2 regions of the Streptomyces sp. NPDC002513 genome follow, and region 2 is predicted to be linked to the other one. Evidence: riboswitches for the same ligand, from Rfam matches in the RefSeq annotation. Region 2 holds a riboswitch; the other holds the start of a gene.
The links. A riboswitch is a leader RNA that binds a small molecule or an ion and turns the genes downstream of it on or off. The one in region 2 is predicted to bind cobalamin.

Region 1 (4,403 bases), on a different contig from region 2:
TAGATTGCCTGCGCATTCCACAGGTGAACAGTGAGGGGACGGAGCCACCAGATGTCAGACCAGCCGGACGGGACGAGCGCGGCGAGGGTGACACCCTTGCGCGTCGTCATCGCCCTCTGCCTAGGAGCACCCTTTGTCGCGATGCTGTGGGTCGGCTCCTACGCCAAGACCGATCCCACGTTCATCGGCATCCCCTTCTTCTACTGGTACCAGATGCTGTGGGTGCTGATCTCCACGGGGCTGACCGTGACCGCCCACCAACTGTGGCGGCGTGACCAGCGCGCCCGTGCCGGCCACGGGGGAGGTGCGTCCCGATGAAGGACGGAGTGAACGGCGTCGCGCTCGGCGTCTTCATCTTCTTCTTCCTGGCCGTCACCGTGCTGGGCTTCCTGGCGGCGCGCTGGCGCAAGGCCGAGAACGAGCACAGCCTCGACGAATGGGGCCTCGGCGGACGGTCGTTCGGCACCTGGATCACCTGGTTCCTGCTCGGCGGGGACCTGTACACGGCGTACACCTTCGTGGCCGTGCCGGCGGCGGTCTACGCGGCCGGCGCGGCGGGCTTCTTCGCGGTGCCGTACACGATCCTCGTCTACCCGCTGATCTTCACCTTCCTGCCCCGGCTGTGGTCGGTGTCGCACCGGCACGGCTACGTGACGACCTCCGACTTCGTGCGCGGCCGCTTCGGCTCCAAGGGGCTGTCGCTGGCGGTGGCCGTCACCGGCATCCTGGCGACGATGCCGTACATCGCGCTCCAACTGGTGGGCATCCAGGCCGTGCTGGACGTGATGGGCGTGGGCGGCGGTGAGAACACCAACTGGTTCGTCAAGGACCTCCCGCTGCTGATCGCCTTCGCCGTGCTGGCCGCGTACACGTACTCGTCGGGTCTGCGGGCCCCCGCGCTGATCGCGTTCGTCAAGGACGGGCTGATCTACATCGTCATCGCGGTGGCGATCATCTACATCCCGATCAAGCTGGGCGGCTTCGACGACATCTTCGCCAAGGCCGGCCATGCGTTCGCGCAGACCAGTCCGCTGACGGGGAAGCCGCGCGGGGCGCTCGCGCCGCCGGAGGCGGGCCAGTGGACCTATGCGACGCTCGCCCTGGGCTCCGCGCTCGCGCTGTTCATGTACCCGCACTCGATCACGGCGACGCTGTCCTCGCGCAGCCGTGAGGTGATCCGCCGCAACACCACGATCCTGCCGCTGTACTCGCTGATGCTGGGTCTGCTGGCGCTGCTGGGCTTCATGGCGATCGCGGCGGGCGTGAAGGTGCAGAACGGGCAGCTCGCGATTCCGCAGCTGTTCGAGAACATGTTCCCGGACTGGTTCGCGGGTGTGGCGTTCGCGGCGATCGGCATCGGGGCGCTGGTCCCGGCGGCGATCATGTCCATCGCGGCCGCCAACCTGTTCACCCGCAACATCTACAAGGACTTCATCAAGCCGGACGCCACGGCGAAGGAGGAGACCCGGGTCTCCAAGATCGTGTCGCTGCTGGTGAAGGTGGGCGCCCTGGTCTTCGTGCTGACGATGGACAAGACGGTCGCCATCAACTTCCAGTTGCTGGGCGGCATCTGGATCCTGCAGACCTTCCCGGCCCTGGTCGGCGGACTGTTCACCCGCTGGTTCCACCGCTGGGCGCTGCTCGCGGGCTGGGCGGTCGGCATGGTCTACGGCACGCTCGCGGCGTACGGTGTCGCGTCCCCGACGCAAGCGCACTTCGGGGGCTCGGCGAAGGAGATCCCGGGCATCGGCGAGATCGGCTACATCGGTCTGACGGCGTTCGTGTTGAACGTCCTCGTCACGGTGGTCCTGACCTTCGTCCTGAAGGCCCTGAAGGCCCCCGAGGGCGTCGACGAGACCAGGCCGGACGACTACACGGCGGACGCGGGCGACCCCGGCGTCCGGGCGGAACTGCCCCCGGCCACGGCCGGCACGGCCCATTAGGGACCCGTGGGTGACGGGCCGTCGGAGAAATCCGGCGGCCCGTTGTCGTACCCGTCCGGCACACTCGCCCTCATGGACATCACCATCCGGCAGGCACTGCCCGTGGAATACGCGGCCCTCGGCGAGCTCACCGCCCGGGCCTACCTCCAGGACGGGCTGCTCGACTTCGGCGAGAACGACGCCTACCTCGGCGAGCTGAGAGACGTGGCCAAGCGGGCCGGCGCCGCCGAGGTGCTGGCCGCCGTGGAGGACGACCGGGTTCTCGGCGGGGTCACCTTCGTACCGGCGGGCGGGCCCATGGCCGACATCGCCGGTCCCGGCGAGGCCGAGATACGGATGCTGGCCGTCGATCACGCGGCCCGCGGACGCGGCGTCGGCGAGGCCCTGGTGCGTGTCTGCGTCGACCGTGCCCGTACGGTCCCCGGCTGTCGGCGCGTGGTGCTGTCCACCCAGCCCACCATGCACACCGCCCACCGCATCTACGCGCGCCTCGGCTTCCTGCGCACACCGGAGCGAGACTGGAGTCCACTCCCGCATCTCGACCTCGCGCTGCTCACCTATGCGTTGACCCTCTGACACGCTCCGGAGCCGACACGGCACAACATCTGGGGGTGACCTCGCGACCCGGCACAAGATGTATGCTCATGCTCGCTGTCGCCGCAGGGGAATCCGGTGCGAATCCGGAACTGTCCCGCAACGGTGTACTCGCGTGCATACGCACGCCTGTTCAGTCCGAGGACCTGCCGACAGCGCGCCCGGCCGACCGGCTCGGGCGCTGACGTCCGGGCCTCGTGGAATGGGCCGGTGGACGCGAGCCCGCGCGCGCTCGTGAGCTGCCCCTGCCCTCCCCAGGCCCCGTGCCGAGCGAGGGAGAGCCCCACGTGACCATCGCGCCAGCCGACCCGGTTTCAGCGACACCGGCTCCGGTGCCGCCCCCGGTGACCGACGGGACCGACGGTCCCGGTGCCGCGCTGCTGCGGACCCTGACCGAGCTGACCGCCGACCTCCCCGACGCCGACCCCGGCCGGGTCGCCGCCGCCGCCGCACGCGGCCGGTCGGCGCGCGCGGACGCCGCGGAACTGCGCGAGCTGGCCACGGAGGCGGCCGCCGGCCTCATCTCCGAGGACCCCGTCTACTCCCGGCTGGCCGCCCGGCTGCTGACCCTCACCATCCGCGCCGAGGCCGCCGCCCAGGGCGTCACGTCGTTCACCGAGTCCGTCGCCGTCGGACACCGAGAAGGCCTCATCGCCGACCGGACCGCCGCCTTCGTGCGCCTGCACGCCGCCCGGCTGGACACCCTCGTCGACACCGGCGCCGACGACCGCTTCGGCTACTTCGGGCTGCGCACCCTGCACAGCCGCTACCTCCTGCGGCACCCGATCACCCGCAAGGTCGTCGAGACGCCCCAGCACTTCCTGCTGCGCGTCGCCGCCGGCCTCGCCGAGGACGACTCGCCCCGCTCGGTGGACGACGTCGCGGCGCTCTACGGGCTCATGAGCCGCCTCGACTACCTCCCCTCCTCCCCCACCCTCTTCAACTCCGGCACCCGGCACCCCCAGATGTCGTCCTGCTACCTCCTCGACTCCCCGAAGGACGAGCTGGACTCCCTCTACGACCGCTACCACCAGGTCGCCCGCCTGTCCAAGCACGCCGGCGGCATCGGCATCGCCTACTCCCGCGTCCGCTCCCGCGGTTCGCTGATCCGCGGCACGAACGGGCACTCCAACGGCATCGTCCCGTTCCTGAAGACCCTGGACGCCTCCGTCGCCGCCGTGAACCAGGGCGGCCGGCGCAAGGGCGCGGCCGCCGTCTACCTGGAGACCTGGCACTCCGACATCGAGGAGTTCCTGGAACTGCGCGACAACACCGGCGAGGACGCCCGGCGTACCCACAACCTCAACCTCGCGCACTGGATCCCCGACGAGTTCATGCGCCGCGTGGGCGCCGACGAGCAGTGGTCGCTGTTCTCCCCCTCGGACGTGCCGGAGCTGGTCGACCTGTGGGGCGAGGAGTTCGACGCCGCCTACCGCAAGGCCGAGGCGGACGGCCTCGCCAGGAAGACCATCGCCGCCCGCGACCTGTACGGCCGCATGATGCGCACCCTCGCGCAGACCGGCAACGGCTGGATGACCTTCAAGGACGCCGCCAACCGCACCGCCAACCAGACGGCCGAACCGGGCCACGTCATCCACTCCTCCAACCTCTGCACGGAGATCCTGGAGGTCACCGACGACGGGGAGACGGCGGTCTGCAACCTGGGATCGGTCAACGTCGGTGCGTTCGTCGCCGACGGGGACATCGACTGGGAGCGGCTGGACGAGACGGTCCGCACCGCCGTCACCTTCCTGGACCGCGTCGTCGACATCAACTTCTACCCGACGGAGCAGGCCGGCCGGTCCAACGCCAAGTGGCGCCCGGTCGGACTCGGCGCGATGGGTCTGCAGGACGTCTTCTTCCAGC
Region 2 (4,403 bases):
GAGAACGGGGAGCTGGCCCGTCGCTCGGCGGAGCTGCGCACGACCCGCCAGGAACGGATCTTCGACGGGGACAACGGCCCGGACGTGCAGATCGTCCTGGACGAGGCGGTCGTCCGGCGGGTCATCGGCGGGCCGGGGGTGATGCGCCGGCAGCTGGAACACCTCAAGACGATGTCCCGGCATCCCCGGGTGAGCCTGCGCCTGCTGCCGTTCACGGCCGGCGCGCACTACAGCATGGGCGCGTCCTTCACTCTGCTCGGCTTCACGGACGGCGACGACCTGCTCTACCTCGAAGGCGCCACCGGAAGCGTCGCCAACCGTGACGACCTCGGCCTCACGGCCCGCTACCAGGAATGCTTCGAGGACATCAGCACCAAGGCGTACGAGGGCGACCGGATGATCGAGCTGATCGACGCGGTCAAGGAGAGTCTCGACAACAACTGAAGCCCGGGACGGACAGCCCGGGCGGACAACGGGGAGGAAAGACCCATGGCGGTCCTCGGGTTCTTTGCGTGGTACAGGCAGCTACGCGCGTTCCGCTTCCCGGCGGCGGGTGACCCGCCCGGCTCCCCCGCGGGTTCCGCCCCGGCCGGGGCGGGGCCCCTCGCGGAGGAGAGGGACTCCTCCGGCGAGGGCGGAACACGCCCGTCCGCGACCCGTCTGCTGCTGGGCACGACGTGCGGCAGCGTGCTGCTGCTGTGCGTCGCCGTGTCGGCCCGGGTGGCGCCCCACCTCGGGCCGGACGCCCTGACCCCCCTGACCGAGACGGTGCTCGGAGCGCTCGGCGCGGCCGTCGTCACCGCCCTCGCCGCACGGGTCGGCCGGGCGCTGCGCGGCCGCCCGGAAGCGGCGCGCGTCGCGGAGGTCAGCGGGTCCCCGAGCCCCGTGGACGACCCGTCGCCGCAGCCCGGCCGAGAACGCCGAGAACGCCGAGAACACGGAGACGTTCCGTGACCGGGGTGAGGCCCCACCAGAGACCGGCGCAGGCCGCCGCGACGATCGTCACCACCAGCCAGACGAGGACTCGTGCCGTGGACCCCGGCACGAGCAGTGCGGCGAGCGCGCCGACACCCACCGCGAACACCCCCGTGGTCAGGGAGAAGAGCGCCAGCGGGGCCGCCGCCCACAGCGCGGATCGCGGGGTGCGGGAACCTCCCGCGCGCTCCGGGACTTCCCTAGCACCGTCCCCCATGCGGGTTCCTCCCGTCCTCTGGACGGACCTTCAGAAACCGTCCACTGCCGGGTCCTTAAGTCCAGCCAGCAAACCACACCACGCGGTACGGCGAAAGACGAGCACCGGCCCGGTACGCCGTTTCGAGTCACGCACCAGAACGTGCGCCCCCTGGACGGCCACTTCGACACAGTCGGTGTTGTCACCTCCCGAATGACTGCTCTTGCGCCACACACGCCCCAACGCCACCCTGCCGACCACACCGACCTCCGTCTCACCAGTCAGCGCACCGACACCGGCGTCCTCACCGCGACGCTCCCGAGCGCCGTGCCCCACCGCTGCCGGGGCAGCGAAGGCCGGCCACACCAGGGTCGTCTCCCCGCAACGAATCACCCAATGCCGCTCGTCGGCGCTCTCCGCGTTCGTGCTGCCGTTCCCCTGAGTCTTCCCCGGTTCCCCGCCGGGAAAGAGAACAGATAGCGCCGATTCCAGCGGCTGACGATATTTCAGCGGTGTGGGCCTCGGCACACCGCAGCATCGCAGGTCAAGAGCCAGTTGACGGGTGTTCGGGGGGCGTGGTGGACTGCCGGGGCCACTACGGCGGCAGGAGAGGAAGCCGGTGCGATTCCGGCGCGGTCCCGCCACTGTCACCGGGGCATCCCATGCCCCGGGAGCCAGGAACTCTCACCGCCGGTCTCGTCGAACCAGGGCGTGGACACCCTGAGTGAGGACATATCGCCATGCGCGGCTGCCGTTCGAGGTCCCGTACCCGTACCCGGATTCTGCCCTCCCGCACGCTCGGCTGAGCCGATGGATGCCGATCGCGTCTTCGCGTACGGCGCCGCCGCCGGCCTCCTCGGCGACCTGCTGCTCGGCGATCCGCGCCGGGGGCATCCGGTCGCCGCGTTCGGGCGGGCCGCGGGTGCCGTGGAGCGGGTGCTGTGGCGGGACGACCGGGGATGGGGCGCGCTGCACACCGCCGTGTGCGTGGGAGGTGCCGTGGCGCCCGCGGTGCTCGCCGCGTCGGCCGTGCGTCGCTCCCGTACCGCGTCCGTCGCGCTGACCGCCGCCGCCACCTGGGCCGTCGTCGGGGGGACTTCGCTGGCGCGTGAGGCCCGGGTGATCGGGCACGCCCTCGCGGCCGGGGACGTCGAGGGTGCCCGGGCGCGGCTGCCGCATCTGTGCGGGCGGGATCCTCAGGCGCTCGACGCCGACGGGATCGCCCGGGCCGTGGTCGAGTCCGTCGCCGAGAACACCTCGGACGCCGTGGTGGGCGCGCTGGTGTGGGGAGCCGTGGGCGGGGTTCCCGGGCTGGTCGGCTTCCGGGCCGTCAACACCCTTGACGCCATGGTCGGGCACAAGTCGCCGCGCCACCGGCGCTACGGCTGGGCCTCGGCGCGCCTCGACGACCTCGCGGGCTGGCCCGGGGCCCGGCTGACCGCGCTCCTCGCGGCGGCGACGGGCCCGGACCGGCGGGGAGCCCTGCGCGCCTGGCGAGCGGACGCCGGACGGCACCCGAGCCCCAACGCCGGTCCCGTGGAGGCCTCGTTCGCGGGGGCGCTCGGGGTGCGGCTGGGCGGCACGCTGTCGTACGGGGGGCGCGTCGAGCACCGGCCGCTGCTCAATGCGCCTGGGCGCGCCGTGCGCGCCGACGACATCGAGCGGGCGGTGCGGCTCTCCCGCCGGGTGACCGCGCTCGCGCTCGGCGTCACGGTCGCCGGCCGTCTCGTCGCCCGGCGGTTCACCCGAAGGTTTCTCGCGAAGGGACGTACCTCATGAGCGGCGGTCTCCTTGTCGCCGGCACCACCTCCGACGCGGGCAAGAGCGTCATCACGGCCGGGATCTGCCGCTGGCTGGTGCGGCAGGGCGTCAAGGTCGCGCCGTTCAAGGCGCAGAACATGTCCCTGAATTCGTTCGTCACGCGCGAGGGCGCCGAGATCGGGCGGGCCCAGGCCATGCAGGCGCAGGCCTGCCGTGTCGAGCCGACCGCGCTCATGAACCCCGTGCTGCTCAAGCCGGGCGGTGAGCAGAGCAGCCAGGTCGTGCTGCTCGGCAAGCCGGTCGGCGAGCTGAGCGCGCGCGGCTACCACGGCGGGCGGCAGCAGCGGCTCCTCGGCACGGTCCTCGACTGCCTCGCCGAGTTGAGGGGCACGTATGACGCGGTGATCTGTGAAGGGGCCGGCAGTCCCGCCGAGATCAATCTGCGGCGGACGGACATCGTGAACATGGGCATCGCCCGCACCGCGCGGCTGCCCGTGCTGGTCGTCGGCGACATCGACCGCGGCGGGGTGTTCGCCTCCTTCTTCGGGACCGTCGCCCTGCTCTCCCGCGAGGACCAGGAGCTGGTCGCGGGGTTCCTGGTGAACAAGTTCCGCGGGGACGTCTCCCTGCTGGAACCGGGGCTCGACATGCTGCACGGGCTCACCGGGCGGCGGACGTACGGAGTGCTGCCGTTCCGGCACGGCCTCGGGATCGACGAGGAGGACGGGCTGCGGGTGTCCCTGCGGGGCGCTGTGCGCGAGTCGGCGGTGGCCGCGCCCGTCGGCGAGGACGTGCTGCGGGTCGCCGTGTGCGCGATCCCGCTCATGTCCAATTTCACCGACGTCGACGCCCTGGCCGCCGAGCCGGGCGTCGTCGTGCGGTTCGTGGACCGGCCCGAGGAGCTGGCCGACGCCGATCTCGTCGTCGTCCCGGGCACCCGGGGCACGGTCCGGGCCCTGGAGTGGCTGCGCGAGCGGGGGCTGGCGCAGGCCCTTGCCCGCAGGGCCGCCGAGGGGCGCCCGATCCTCGGCGTCTGCGGCGGTTTCCAGATCCTCGGCGAGCACATCGAGGACGACGTCGAGAGCCGCCGGGGGCGGGTGGACGCGCTCGGGGTGCTTCCCGTGCGGGTGCGGTTCGCCCGCGAGAAGACCCTGGCCCGGCCGGTCGGCGAGGCGCTCGGCGAGCGGGTCGAGGGCTACGAGATCCACCACGGGGTCGCCGAGGTGACGGGCGGTGAGCCCTTCCTGGACGGCTGCCGGCTCGGCCAGAGCTGGGGCACGCACTGGCACGGCTCCCTGGAGTCGGACGGTTTCCGGCGGGCGTTCCTGCGTGAGGTGGCGGCCGCCGCGGGCCGCCGGTTCGTGCCGGCCGCCGGAACGTCGTTCGCCGCGCTGCGCGAGGAGCAGCTCGACCGGCTCGGCGACCTGATCGAACAGCACGCGGACACGGACGCGCTGTGGCGGCTCATCGA

Region 1: another riboswitch for cobalamin. It lies ahead of ACWD5Q_RS23925 (ribonucleoside-diphosphate reductase subunit alpha); the one in region 2 lies ahead of ACWD5Q_RS20310 (cobalamin biosynthesis protein).

What each region holds. Positions count from the first base shown of each region.
Region 1 covers NZ_JBSFXK010000040.1:9,635-14,037, reverse strand. Annotated here, with positions in the region: gene ACWD5Q_RS23940 (DUF3311 domain-containing protein) at 52-318, shown strand; gene mctP (monocarboxylate uptake permease MctP) at 315-1,943, shown strand; gene ACWD5Q_RS23930 (GNAT family N-acetyltransferase) at 2,016-2,519, shown strand; cobalamin riboswitch at 2,582-2,705, shown strand; gene ACWD5Q_RS23925 (ribonucleoside-diphosphate reductase subunit alpha) at 2,825-4,403, shown strand, end outside.
Region 2 covers NZ_JBSFXK010000030.1:9,875-14,277, forward strand. Annotated here, with positions in the region: gene ACWD5Q_RS20295 (helix-turn-helix domain-containing protein) at 1-444, shown strand, start outside; gene ACWD5Q_RS20300 (hypothetical protein) at 490-954, shown strand; gene ACWD5Q_RS20305 (DUF397 domain-containing protein) at 1,223-1,699, opposite strand; cobalamin riboswitch at 1,733-1,875, shown strand; gene ACWD5Q_RS20310 (cobalamin biosynthesis protein) at 1,982-2,950, shown strand; gene ACWD5Q_RS20315 (cobyric acid synthase) at 2,947-4,403, shown strand, end outside.